Regions from separate parts of the Dickeya parazeae Ech586 genome, predicted to be linked through region 2. Evidence: predicted binding sites of a transcription regulator. Region 2 holds the regulator's gene; the other holds the start of a gene.
What was found. Region 2 encodes Fur, which represses iron uptake genes when iron is present. Its sites were predicted from a motif close to ATAATAATGAGAACNACTATCAA; they were not measured.
Positions count from the first base shown of each region.

Region 1: a site for Fur is predicted at 2,240-2,262, ahead of ftnA (non-heme ferritin). Genes of this name have one in related genera too.

Region 1 is NC_013592.1:2,463,828-2,469,632, reverse strand. It holds gene DD586_RS10785 (DNA polymerase III subunit theta) at 416-646, opposite strand; gene copC (copper homeostasis periplasmic binding protein CopC) at 808-1,188, shown strand; gene copD (copper homeostasis membrane protein CopD) at 1,207-2,085, shown strand; gene ftnA (non-heme ferritin) at 2,392-2,901, shown strand; gene DD586_RS10765 (alanine racemase) at 3,111-4,382, opposite strand; gene DD586_RS10760 (amino acid ABC transporter ATP-binding protein) at 4,394-5,131, opposite strand; gene DD586_RS10755 (amino acid ABC transporter permease) at 5,128-5,772, opposite strand; gene DD586_RS10750 (amino acid ABC transporter permease) at 5,769-5,805, opposite strand, start outside.
Region 2 is NC_013592.1:1,292,243-1,298,047, reverse strand. It holds gene DD586_RS05845 (methyl-accepting chemotaxis protein) at 1-981, opposite strand, end outside; gene fldA (flavodoxin FldA) at 1,400-1,927, shown strand; gene fur (ferric iron uptake transcriptional regulator) at 2,349-2,795, shown strand; gene glnS (glutamine--tRNA ligase) at 2,880-4,538, opposite strand; gene nagE (N-acetylglucosamine-specific PTS transporter subunit IIBC) at 4,706-5,805, opposite strand, start outside.

The sequences.
Region 1 (5,805 bases), 1.2 Mb from region 2:
GGTGTCAGGAGGCAGAGGGTGATCGCAGGATGTTGCCTTAATGGTGCTCGGTTAGGTGAACAACGAAATTTGTGGCAACGCGGTTAGTTTCAGTTAATTTCAGGCTGTGGTTGAGCCCGTTTGGCCCGCTTCTCCGCCCGTTTCTGCTCGGCGGTTTTCAGCGGTTTTTTCTTGGCGTTTTTCTTGCTGTCCATTCCTTTACTCATCTTGTGCCTCGCTAGGTAAAAGGTTGGTTGCCTATCCATTAACCCCCTGTTTGTGGACAGATGCAAGCGAAAAAGTGCTTTTGTGGTCATTAAAACGACGGCGCTGACTAGAAAAAACGGCGGAAATCGGTGTGGGCGGACGGGTAATCAGGCGCTATCCGTTTGTATTGGATAGCGTCGCTGTGAACTTGTACTGATGAATGGAGCCGTTATTTACTGTTTGGGTTGTACGGTAAGGTGGAGAACTGGTGGGATAGTTCCCGGTAGTAACTAACCCTTTCGCGAAAATAAGGGCGCAGATGTGCGGGTTGTTGCTGTTCGACTTCATCCATGATCACCGGCATATTATAGCGTTCGCGAAACGTTACGCCGGATGCCGCCAAATCCACATTGACCTTTTCCATTTCTTCATAAGGCAGGTCGGCCAGATTGTATCCCATGATTGCCTCCTCTTTGTTGCGCCACAAAAGTAAAGCAGAAGTGCGGAATTGGCAAATCCTGTTACTTTCCGGACTCTCGACAAGGCGGTGGGCGGCCCGTATCCTTGCCGTTGTTTTGCGTTAACTGAACGCAACAGAAAATGATTAGAAGGGATAAGAACATGTTGAAGCGTACATTTTTTCCGGTGATGAATGCAGTACTGTTAGTGGGAAGCCTTTTTATCTCTCAGGCTGCACTGGCGCATGCCCATCTCAAAAGCCAGATTCCGGCGGCAGACAAGGTGATCGCAAAACAAACAGCACCGTCTTCTCTGACGCTGCTTTTTTCTGAAGATATCGAACCCGCGTTCAGTGGTGTGGAGTTGACGCTGGCGGGGCAGGTGGTGTCGGTAGGCAAGGCGACGGTAGAAAATGATCATCATAATGTAATGGTGGTGCCGATTGAAAAGCCGTTAGCCAGTGGTAGCTATCAGGTTTCCTGGCATGTGTTGTCTGTCGATGGTCATAAAACGCAGGGAAGCTATCGTTTTGACGTTAAATAATACGGCAGTGATTGGCTGATGCTGCTGGAAGCGCTATACGCCGTATTGCGTATCGGACATTTTTCCAGCCTCATGCTGCTGGTAGGGACAACCTGCTATTGTCGGTTACTGTCACCCCGGACCTATCGTGCGCAGTTGGCGTTACGGTTGTATGGGGTGATGGTGTTCAGCAGCATCGTAGCCGTGTTGACCGCTGTTGGTATCCTGGCGGCTCAGACCGGATTGATGAGCGGTGACTGGCGTAATATCGGTGATGTCAGTACCTGGTATGCCGTACTGGGTACCCGTTTCGGGATGCTATGGATCTGGCAACCGGTGCTGGCGTTAATCACGTGTGCGGCGGTGTTCTGGCACCGCAGTGGATGGTTAACGGGCATGCTGGTGTCTGGCGTAGCCCAGCTCTGTGGTATGGCGTGGGTAGGTCACGCGGCGATGTTGGAGGGATGGCCCGGGATAGTGCATGGCTTGAGTCAGGCGGTGCACTTGTTATCGGTGACATTTTGGGTCGGCGGACTGTCTCCTTTATTGCCGGTATTACGGGATGCGCAGCGGGTGTCGGCACGTGACGATGCCATCCTGACGATGATGCGCTTTTCTCGTTTCGGTCATCTGGCGGTTGCGCTGGCAATCCTGACTGGTTTGGTGAATGCCCGATTGATTCTCGGCTGGCCGTTGCCGCCGTTCGGGGTGTATAGCGCGTTGTTGGCGGTGAAGGTTTTGCTGGTTGCTGCCATGGTGCTGCTGGCGTTATTCAATCGCTACTGGGTAGTACCGCGCTTTCAGCGTGCTGGTGCGACCGCTTATGGTTATTTTCTGCGATTGACGATTGTAGAACTGTCATTATCTGTTCTGGTGGTTGCGCTGGTTAGTGTTCTGGCGACATTGTCACCGGCATGAGTATACCGTAGGCAAGGAAATGTGCCCGTGCCGGGTATATTATGCAGACAAGCATACTGACTTTATTTTTTATAAACCTGGATTTTTAATAAACCCAGAATGCTTAATAAAAACAGGTAATGAAAATAATTATCAAAGCTATTTTCTAACTATGAGAATAATGAAAATTATTCTCATAACTAAATGATAATACATTGAAGTTATAAAGGATTTATTTCAATTTTGTGTTAATGGAATGTTTTAAATCCCGTCTTTTACAGGCATAATAAGAAAATCAGTCACCTGCCAGTAAAATAAGGAACGGCCATGTTAAAAAAAGAAATGATTCAAAAGCTGAATGAACAGCTTAATCTTGAATTTTACTCCGCCAATTTATATCTGCAGATGAGCGCCTGGTGTGGCGATAAAGGTTTTGAAGGTGCATCGGCTTTCCTGAAATCACATTCCCGTGAAGAGATGGATCACATGCAACGCCTGTTCGATTATCTGAACGACACCGGCAGCATGCCGCAATTGGGCGCGATTGCCGCACCGCCGATCGAGTTTGATTCGTTGCAGGATGTCTTCAAACTGACCTATGAGCACGAGCAGTTGATTACCCAAAAAATCAATGAACTGGCTCATGCTGCTATGACATTGCAGGACTATTCCACCTTTAATTTCCTGCAGTGGTATGTGTCGGAACAGCACGAAGAAGAAAAACTGTTCAAATCCATTCTCGACAAGCTGGGTATGGTGAATGCACAGGAAGGCGGCTTGTTCTTTATTGATCAGGATTTGAAAAAAATGGCGGCTTCAGTAACCCCATCTGCCTGATATGTGTCGGGTAATAGTCTCCCTATTACCCGTTCCCTTTTTACCCATTCCCCTTGCGATGCTTTTGCCAGCCGTTCCTACTCCCACGTTAAATCAAATCTGCTGTAACACCGTTTGTGTTTAAGGTCTTATTGCCGCGGTGTTTGTCATTCAGTCGTTTTCAATCGTCATAATGGTATAACCACATCCGTGGGGCCGAGGTTAGCGTCTTAAAATACGGTTTCCAGTGAATCCGTTACGCAGTAATGGTCATCAACCAATGGCAGGTAGCGCCATTTATCAAATGCCGTACAAGGATGGGAAATGCCGCATCCCACCCAGTCTCCGGGTTGTAACCGTTCTGCGTCTGGCAGGCTGAGATACGCGTGCTGATCGTTAACTTCCGTGATGCGCAACTGCGCGGCCGAACGTGCCGCGCTGCCGTCTGCCTGGCGGATCCATAACGGAATAGGTAAATCTTGATCGAATGGCACATCGCGTCGACCAAAATCGAGAAATGCCAGTCCAGGTTCTGGACGTGACAACACGCGCCCCCAGATTTCCAGTGCGGCAGTGAAATGGTGGTGACTACCGGGCTGGGCGAATGGTGCGATACGCGCATAGAGACCATTATCATGCGCCATGTAGGCACCGGAGCGGATCAAGGGGATAACCGGTAATGGTAAGCGGGCGCTAGTCAAACAGTCTGTGACCACATCAAACCACGCCCCACCACCGGCGCTAAGGATAATGTTGTCGCTGCCGAATAAGCGCTTTTCCGCCAGCAGTGCGGCGGTGGTGATTAGCATGTGGCAATAGTCTTTCACTCGTGCGATACCGGAGGCATCCCGCCCGGCGCCCAGTGCACCTTCATACCCTGACACACCAACCAACTGTAATGATGGGCTTGCCGCGATGGCGTCGGCAATCATCACAGCGTCCTTAAGTGAGCGGCAACCAGTACGGCCGCCGCTGACTGACATCTCCAGCAACACCGAGATACGGCTATGACCAAGATGCTGTTCCAGCAGTTTTACCCCGTGCAGTGAATCGACGTAGCAGAGGAAACCGTGGTCGGGATGCTGTTGTTGCCATTGCGCTATCCAGCGGATACCCGCAGGGTCAACCAACTGATTGGCAAGAAAAACATTACGAATGCCGAAGTGACGCAGTGCACGCACTTGCGCAGGCGTCGCGGCGCTGATGCCCCATGCGCCACCTTCGGTAATCGCCCGGCGCAAAACAGTCGCAGACATAGACGTCTTGCCATGGGCTGCCAGCATCACGCCTCGCTCGCGGCAGAAGGCCGCCAACTGGCGCAAGTTGTTCTCCAAAGCAGACTGCTTCATCAACATCAACGGGGAGAACACCGTTTCACTGCTTAACACCGGCGTCCCGACAGGCAAGTATTCCGTACCGCTACCGGCAACAGATTTAAAACGTGGTGCGGTGTGCGGCGCATCCAGTAAGCCATCAGCCTGCAACGGAAAGTGAATCGACATGTCGCCTCCTGTTAATGTTCAAGTACGCGGGATAAAAACTGTTGAGTCCGTGGATTTTGCGGATGCACAAAAATCTGCTCGGGTGAGCCTTGTTCCGCGATTATGCCTTGATCCATGAACACCACACGGTCAGCTGTTTTGCGTGCGAAGCCCATTTCATGGGTTACCACCACCATCGTCATGCCGTCACGAGCCAGACTGCGCATGACTTCCATTACTTCACCGACCAGCTCAGGGTCGAGTGCAGAGGTGGCTTCATCAAAGAACATAATCCTGGGTTCAACCGCCAATGCCCGGGCGATGGCAACCCGCTGCTGTTGCCCGCCGGATAACTGCGCAGGATAGTGGTGCGCGCGTTCCGCCAGCCCGACACGTTCCAGTGCAGCCATACCGCGTTTCGTGGCCTCGGCTTCAGGTAATTTTTGTGCTTTTATCAGCGCTAGGGTCACGTTGCCAAGCGCCGTTTTGTGCGGAAACAGGTTAAATTGCTGAAACACCATGCCAACGTGGCCACAGATCTCATGGCTGCGGTTGGTATCATGTAACGGCACATCATTGACCCAAATCTCGCCGCTGTCGGCACTCTCCAGGCCGCTCATAATGCGCAATACGGTGCTTTTTCCAGAACCGGACGCGCCAATCAGCACCAACACTTCACCTGGCGAGACGTCAAGACTGATGGCTTTCAACACCTGGGTGGTGCCAAATGATTTGGAAATACGGCTCAGTGTAATGGCGGATTTGCTCATGATAACTGGCTCCTGGCCTGGTGATGTTGAACCCAACGGGAAAGCGGAAAACAAACGGCGAAATAGAGTAGGGCGACCAGCCCATAAATGATGACCGGCTGGCCGATACGATCGACAATCGCCTGCCCCTGATGCATCAGCTCTGACATGCCAATCATGCTGACTATTGAGGTATCCTTAATCAGCGACAGGTATTGCCCGGTCAGCGGGGGCAGCACGATGCCACGAGTCTGGGGCAGGATCACACTGAGAAAGGTCTGGCGTTTGGATAAACCTAAAATCCATGACACTTCCCATTGCCCTTTGGGCACCGCTTCAATGCCAGCGCGAAACACTTCCGCGATGTAAGCGCCCTGATAAATACTCAGCCCCAGGATCCCGGCGGCGAACAAGTTAATGTCGTATCCAAAATACGCTACGCCGAAGTAGATAAACATCAGCGTAATGAGTACGGGTGTGCCGCGAAACAGCTCGATGTACAACAGGGCGAGTTGTCGGGCGATGGGCAATCGGCTGGTGCGTAGCACCGCTGCCAGCAGGCCAAGCAACGTACTACCAATAATTGCGGCCACCGAGAGTACCAGCGTGGTACCAAGACCGGTTAACAGCAACGGCAGAGCACTGATGATGATGTCGTTCATAGCGCATTCTCCCGTTTTGGCAGCGAATTAGTC
Region 2 (5,805 bases):
GCTGGCGTGGCTGGCATTTTCCGCATTCTGTTTCACGGTCGATGTCAGCTGTTCCATACTGGCCGCACTTTCTTCCAATGCCGCTGCCTGCGACTCGGTACGGGCCGCCAGGTCGTTGTTGCCGGATGCAATTTCCGACACACCCTGATAAATGGAATCCGCACTGCTTCGAATGGTACTCACGGTGTTCGCCAGGCTGGTTTGCATATCGCGCAGCAGCGGGAACAGTTTACCTACGCAGTTGTTACCAAAATCCAGAATCGGTTTGCCAAGACGGCCAGCCGCAATCACCTGGAAGTGTTCACGCAGATCGTTGAGTGGGCGAGTCAAACACGCGACCAGATAGCGATCGGTCATAAACAGCATCAACAAACCAGCCACCAGCCCTGCCAACAAAATATTCTGTCCGACAGCAGTAATACTTTCCAACCGGTCGCCGGCATCGACGAACATCGTTGACCCGGCTTTGTTGAAGTTGGTGAACGAGACATTGAACTGACGACTGAAGGCGGGCACGATGTCTTTGGCATACTTGTCGTACTCATCGAACTTTTTGTCCACCGCACGCTGGTACATCGGCTCAACCCCTTGGGTAATCAGGTTGCTCCAGTCACGTGTTACCGCGTCCACCAGCTCCGGCGACATGCCGACATGATCAATCTTTTTGAAGGCTTCAAGGTTAGATTTCAGTAGATCCAGCGCAGCCTGTGATGATTTTTGCTGTTCATCTGCCTTCTGATCATCGCCACTCTGCCGATAATCAATCGCACGTGCCAGTCGGGTTACCATACGGAAATACTGGTCATTACCGGTATTAACCAAATTCATATTATTAACCAGCAAAGCACTGGTTTTAGATGTTTCGTTCATGGTTTTGAACGAATACATAGTGTAGAGCGAGACCGCAATCCATAACACACAGAAGATGCCAAGCACCCATAACATGGCAGTGCGAATGGCAATATTTTTTAGGAATTGCATAATTGACTCCATAAACGAGCTATTGATCGAGGAGGTAAGGCTTGTTTTGACTTATGTAATGAGAAAGTCTCTCGTTTTGTAAGAAACATTGCTGCACATTTACATTCAATAAAGCACCATGTTCCGTCATCGTCAAAACTATAAGAATATTTAGTCTTTTCTGTTTTTTTAAAAACTAATAAAAATTAGATATTTAACCAATTGCCCATATTTTCAGTTATCTGTGAGAATATCGTATTTAAAAAAAATTAAAAAAACATTAAGAAGGCGATTAAAAAAGAATCAATTAATTGTTTTTACAGCACGACTGCAGGCAGCCACAGATACACGTTTATCCGTCAGACAGTGTCTGCTATTATTAACGGATAGTGGGTGACGTAAGCACCATACCCTTAGGAATCAAGAGGTTATTTAATCTATGGCTCTCATAGGCATTTTTTTTGGCAGTGATACTGGTAATACCGAAAATATTGCTAAAACTATCCAGCAAAAACTGGGCAGCGACGTCGCCGAACTGCACGACATTGCCAAAAGCAGCAAAGAGGATCTGGAGCGCTTTGACATCCTGCTGCTGGGTATCCCGACCTGGTACTACGGCGAAGCACAATGTGACTGGGATGATTTCTTCCCAACCCTGGAAGAGATTGATTTTTCTGGAAAACTAGTAGCTATCTTTGGTTGCGGTGATCAGGAAGACTACGCAGAGTACTTCTGTGACGCCATGGGCACCATTCGCGACATCATCGAACCGCGCGGTGCAAACATCGTTGGTCACTGGCCAACAGAAGGCTACTACTTCGAAGCCTCAAAAGGCCTGGCGGATGACGATCACTTTATCGGCCTGGCTATTGATGAAGATCGCCAGCCAGAACTGACCGGCGAACGCGTATCCACCTGGGTCAAGCAAATCAGCGAAGAGCTGAATTTGAAAGCCTTACTGGCCTGATTCACCCGTGGCCCTGATGCACCGCTGGTGCCAATGTAGTCGGGGCCATATCACCATCGATAAGTAAACATCGATAGGTAAATCTCAACAGGTAAATCGATGGCTAAATCGATAATGAGAGCCATAGATAGATAAAACCTATCGCAATCAGTGATACATTTTTTTAACTTTTCATCCTGACAAGGTACAATGTCATTCGCTCAGCCGGATTATGTTTAATGATAAATCCTGGCGTACAATTTGTTCCTTATCGATAACTACTCTGAATACAGTACGTTAACCTGAACCATATTGTAAAAGTTCCGTAGTTTTCATTTCGATGGTGCGGTTCTATAATTGAGACACATGACCTTTTTTACGCCGACCGATGATACTAGGCTAATAGCCTCCCAGATAAAGCACGTAACAGGACTAAATCCGCATGACTGACAACAACACCGCATTAAAGAAGGCCGGCCTGAAAGTCACACTTCCACGACTGAAAATTTTGGAAGTCCTTCAGGATCCTCAATGCCACCACGTCAGCGCGGAAGACTTATACAAGAAGCTGATTGATATGGGGGAAGAGATTGGTTTGGCCACTGTCTACCGTGTGCTCAACCAGTTTGACGATGCTGGCATTGTCACCCGCCACAACTTCGAAGGTGGCAAATCCGTTTTCGAACTCACCCAGCAACACCACCATGATCATTTGATCTGTCTGGATTGCGGTCGGGTGATTGAATTCAGCGATGAGTCTATCGAAGCGCGCCAGCGTGAAATTTCCGAGAAGCATGGCATCAAGCTCACCAACCACAGTTTGTATCTGTATGGCCATTGCAGTAGCGGCGACTGCCGTGAAGACGACAACGCGCACGACGAACGCTGATTGAGCCTTCTCTATTAATTCTGAGCAAAAATAAAACCGCCGAGGCGGTTTTATTTTTATCTTAACGTCCCAATCAGGCAGCGATTAACCCGCCCAACTATCACGCAATCCCACCGTCCGGTTGAATACCAGATGATCAGGACGGGAATAAACGCGATCCGCGCAGAAATACCCTTCACGCTCAAACTGATAGGCTTTTTCGACCTCAGCATTACCCAAACTGGCTTCGACAAAGCCCTGAGCAATACTCAGTGAATCAGGATTGATGGTGGAGAGAAAATCCTCTGCTCCGCCAGGGTTAGCTATGCTAAACAGGCGATCATACAGACGGAACTGCGCTGGCAACGCGTGAGCAGCAGATACCCAGTGGATCACACCTTTCACTTTACGGCCGTCGGCCGGATCCTTGCTCAGGGTTTCCGTATCACAGCTGCAGTAAATCGTGGTGATCACACCCTGCTCGTCTTTATCAATGCGTTCAGCCTTAATGACATACGCATTACGCAGACGGACTTCTTTGCCCAGCACCAGACGTTTGTACTGCTTATTGGCTTCTTCACGAAAATCAGCGCGATCAATGTACACTTCGCGACTGAAGGCAACCTGTCGTGTTCCCATCTCTGGTTTATTCGGATGGTTGGGCATGCTCAGCCATTCTTCATGACCTTCCGGCAGGTTCTCAATTACCACTTTCACCGGATCCAGCACCGCCATCGCGCGTGGTGCATTTTCGTTGAGGTCATCACGAATGCACGACTCGAGGGCTGCCATTTCCACAGTGTTATCCTGTTTGGTCACACCAATACGGCGGCAGAACTCACGAATAGAAGCGGCGGTATAACCACGGCGGCGTAAACCAGAGATGGTCGGCATGCGCGGATCGTTCCAGCCTTCGACGATCTTCTCACTCACCAGTTGGTTCAGTTTCCGCTTGGACATGACCGCGTATTCCAGGTTCAGGCGGGAAAACTCGTACTGACGCGGGTGAGCAGGAATGGTGATATTATCCAGCACCCAGTCATACAGGCGACGGTTATCCTGAAACTCCAGCGTACACAGCGAATGTGTAATACCTTCCAGCGCATCGGAAATGCAGTGGGTGAAGTCATACATCGGGTAGATGCACCACTTATTGCCGGTCTGATGATGCTCGGCGAATTTGATGCGATACAGCACCGGGTCGCGCATCACGATAAATGGCGATGCCATGTCGATTTTAGCACGCAGGCAAGCAGCACCTTCGGCGAAACCGCCGTTGCGCATTTTTTCAAACAGCGCCATGTTCTCTTCAACGCTGCGATCGCGGTACGGGCTATTTTTGCCCGGAGAGGTCAGCGTGCCGCGGTATTCGCGAATCTGTTCCGGCGTCAGCTCATCGACATATGCCAACCCTTTATTGATCAGTTCAACAGCATACATGTGCAACTGATCAAAATAGTCCGACGAATAGCGAACATTGCCGCTCCAGGAAAAACCCAGCCACTGAACGTCATGTTTGATGGATTCAACGTACTCGATATCTTCTTTTACCGGGTTGGTATCATCAAAACGCAGGTTGCACTTGCCGTTGTAATCTTCAGCGATACCGAAGTTCAGGCAGATGGATTTAGCGTGGCCGATATGAAGATAGCCGTTCGGCTCTGGAGGAAAACGCGTCTGAATGCTGTCGTGTTTACCGGTAGCCAGATCTTCATCAATGATCTGACGAATAAAGTTGGTTGGGCGGGCTTCAGCCTCACTCATGCTTGGTTCCTCAAATGCGAAAAAACAACCCTTAACCACTAATGATCCAACAAGCCACGCTGGGAAACAACCGTTTGTTTCATGAAAATTCAAGATAAAAAAACGGAGCGTGCTTGCAGGCGCGCTCCGTTTATCGATATCAGACGGCGATAATGACGCCAGCCGAATTATTCCTGTGAAACCTCACGCAAGGCGGCGGCGATATTCTCCGCCTGAGTGCCAACCACAATCTGCACGCTTTGCTTATTGAGACGAATCACACCCGCGGCCCCTAACTGACGTGCCGCTGATTCGTCCACCAGGCTCGAATCCTTCACGCTCAGGCGCAAGCGAGTGATACAAGCGTCGATGCCGGTCAGGTTGTCTTTACCGCCGATGGCCTGCAAATACCCTTTCGCTACCGATTGGGCATTACCCGCAGGAGCGGTTACCTCAGTTGAAGTCTGTGTTGTCGCAGCGGCTTCACGTCCCGGCGTCATCAGGTTAAATCGGGTAATGGTAAAGCGGAACACCACATAATAAATGGCGAAGAACACCACTCCCTGGAGCAGCAACATATACCAATGTGTCGCCAGTGGGTTGCGCGTAGAAAGCACCAGGTCCACCAAACCAGCACTGAAACCAAAACCGGCAATCCAGTGCATGCTGGCAGCGATGAATACGGAAATCCCGGTCAACACGGCGTGCAGTACATACAGCACAGGCGCGACAAACATGAAGGAGAATTCCAGCGGTTCGGTAATGCCGGTGAAGAAGGCTGCAAACGCCGCCGCCACCATAATCCCCGCCACCCGGCTACGATTTTCAGGACGCGCACAGTGATAAATCGCCAGCGCCGCGCCCGGCAAACCAAACATCATGATCGGGAAGAAACCGGCCTGATAACGCCCGGTAATGCCCGGAATCGCTTTGCCAGCATCAATCGCCTGCTGCCCGCTCAGGAAATTGGGGATATCGTTAATGCCCGCCACATCGAACCAGAACACTGAATTCAGTGCATGATGCAACCCGACCGGAATCAACAGGCGGTTAAAGAAGGCATAGATACCAGCACCCACCGACCCCATTTGCTGGATATGTTCGCCAAAGGACACCAGCGCGTTATAAATCACCGGCCAGACGTACATCAGCACAAACGCCACCACAATCATCAGCACTGATACCAGAATCGGCACCAGTCGGCGACCGTTGAAGAAAGAGAGCGCTTTAGGCAATTCAACCTGGCTGTAGCGGTTATACAACTCGGCGGAAATCACGCCGACCAGGA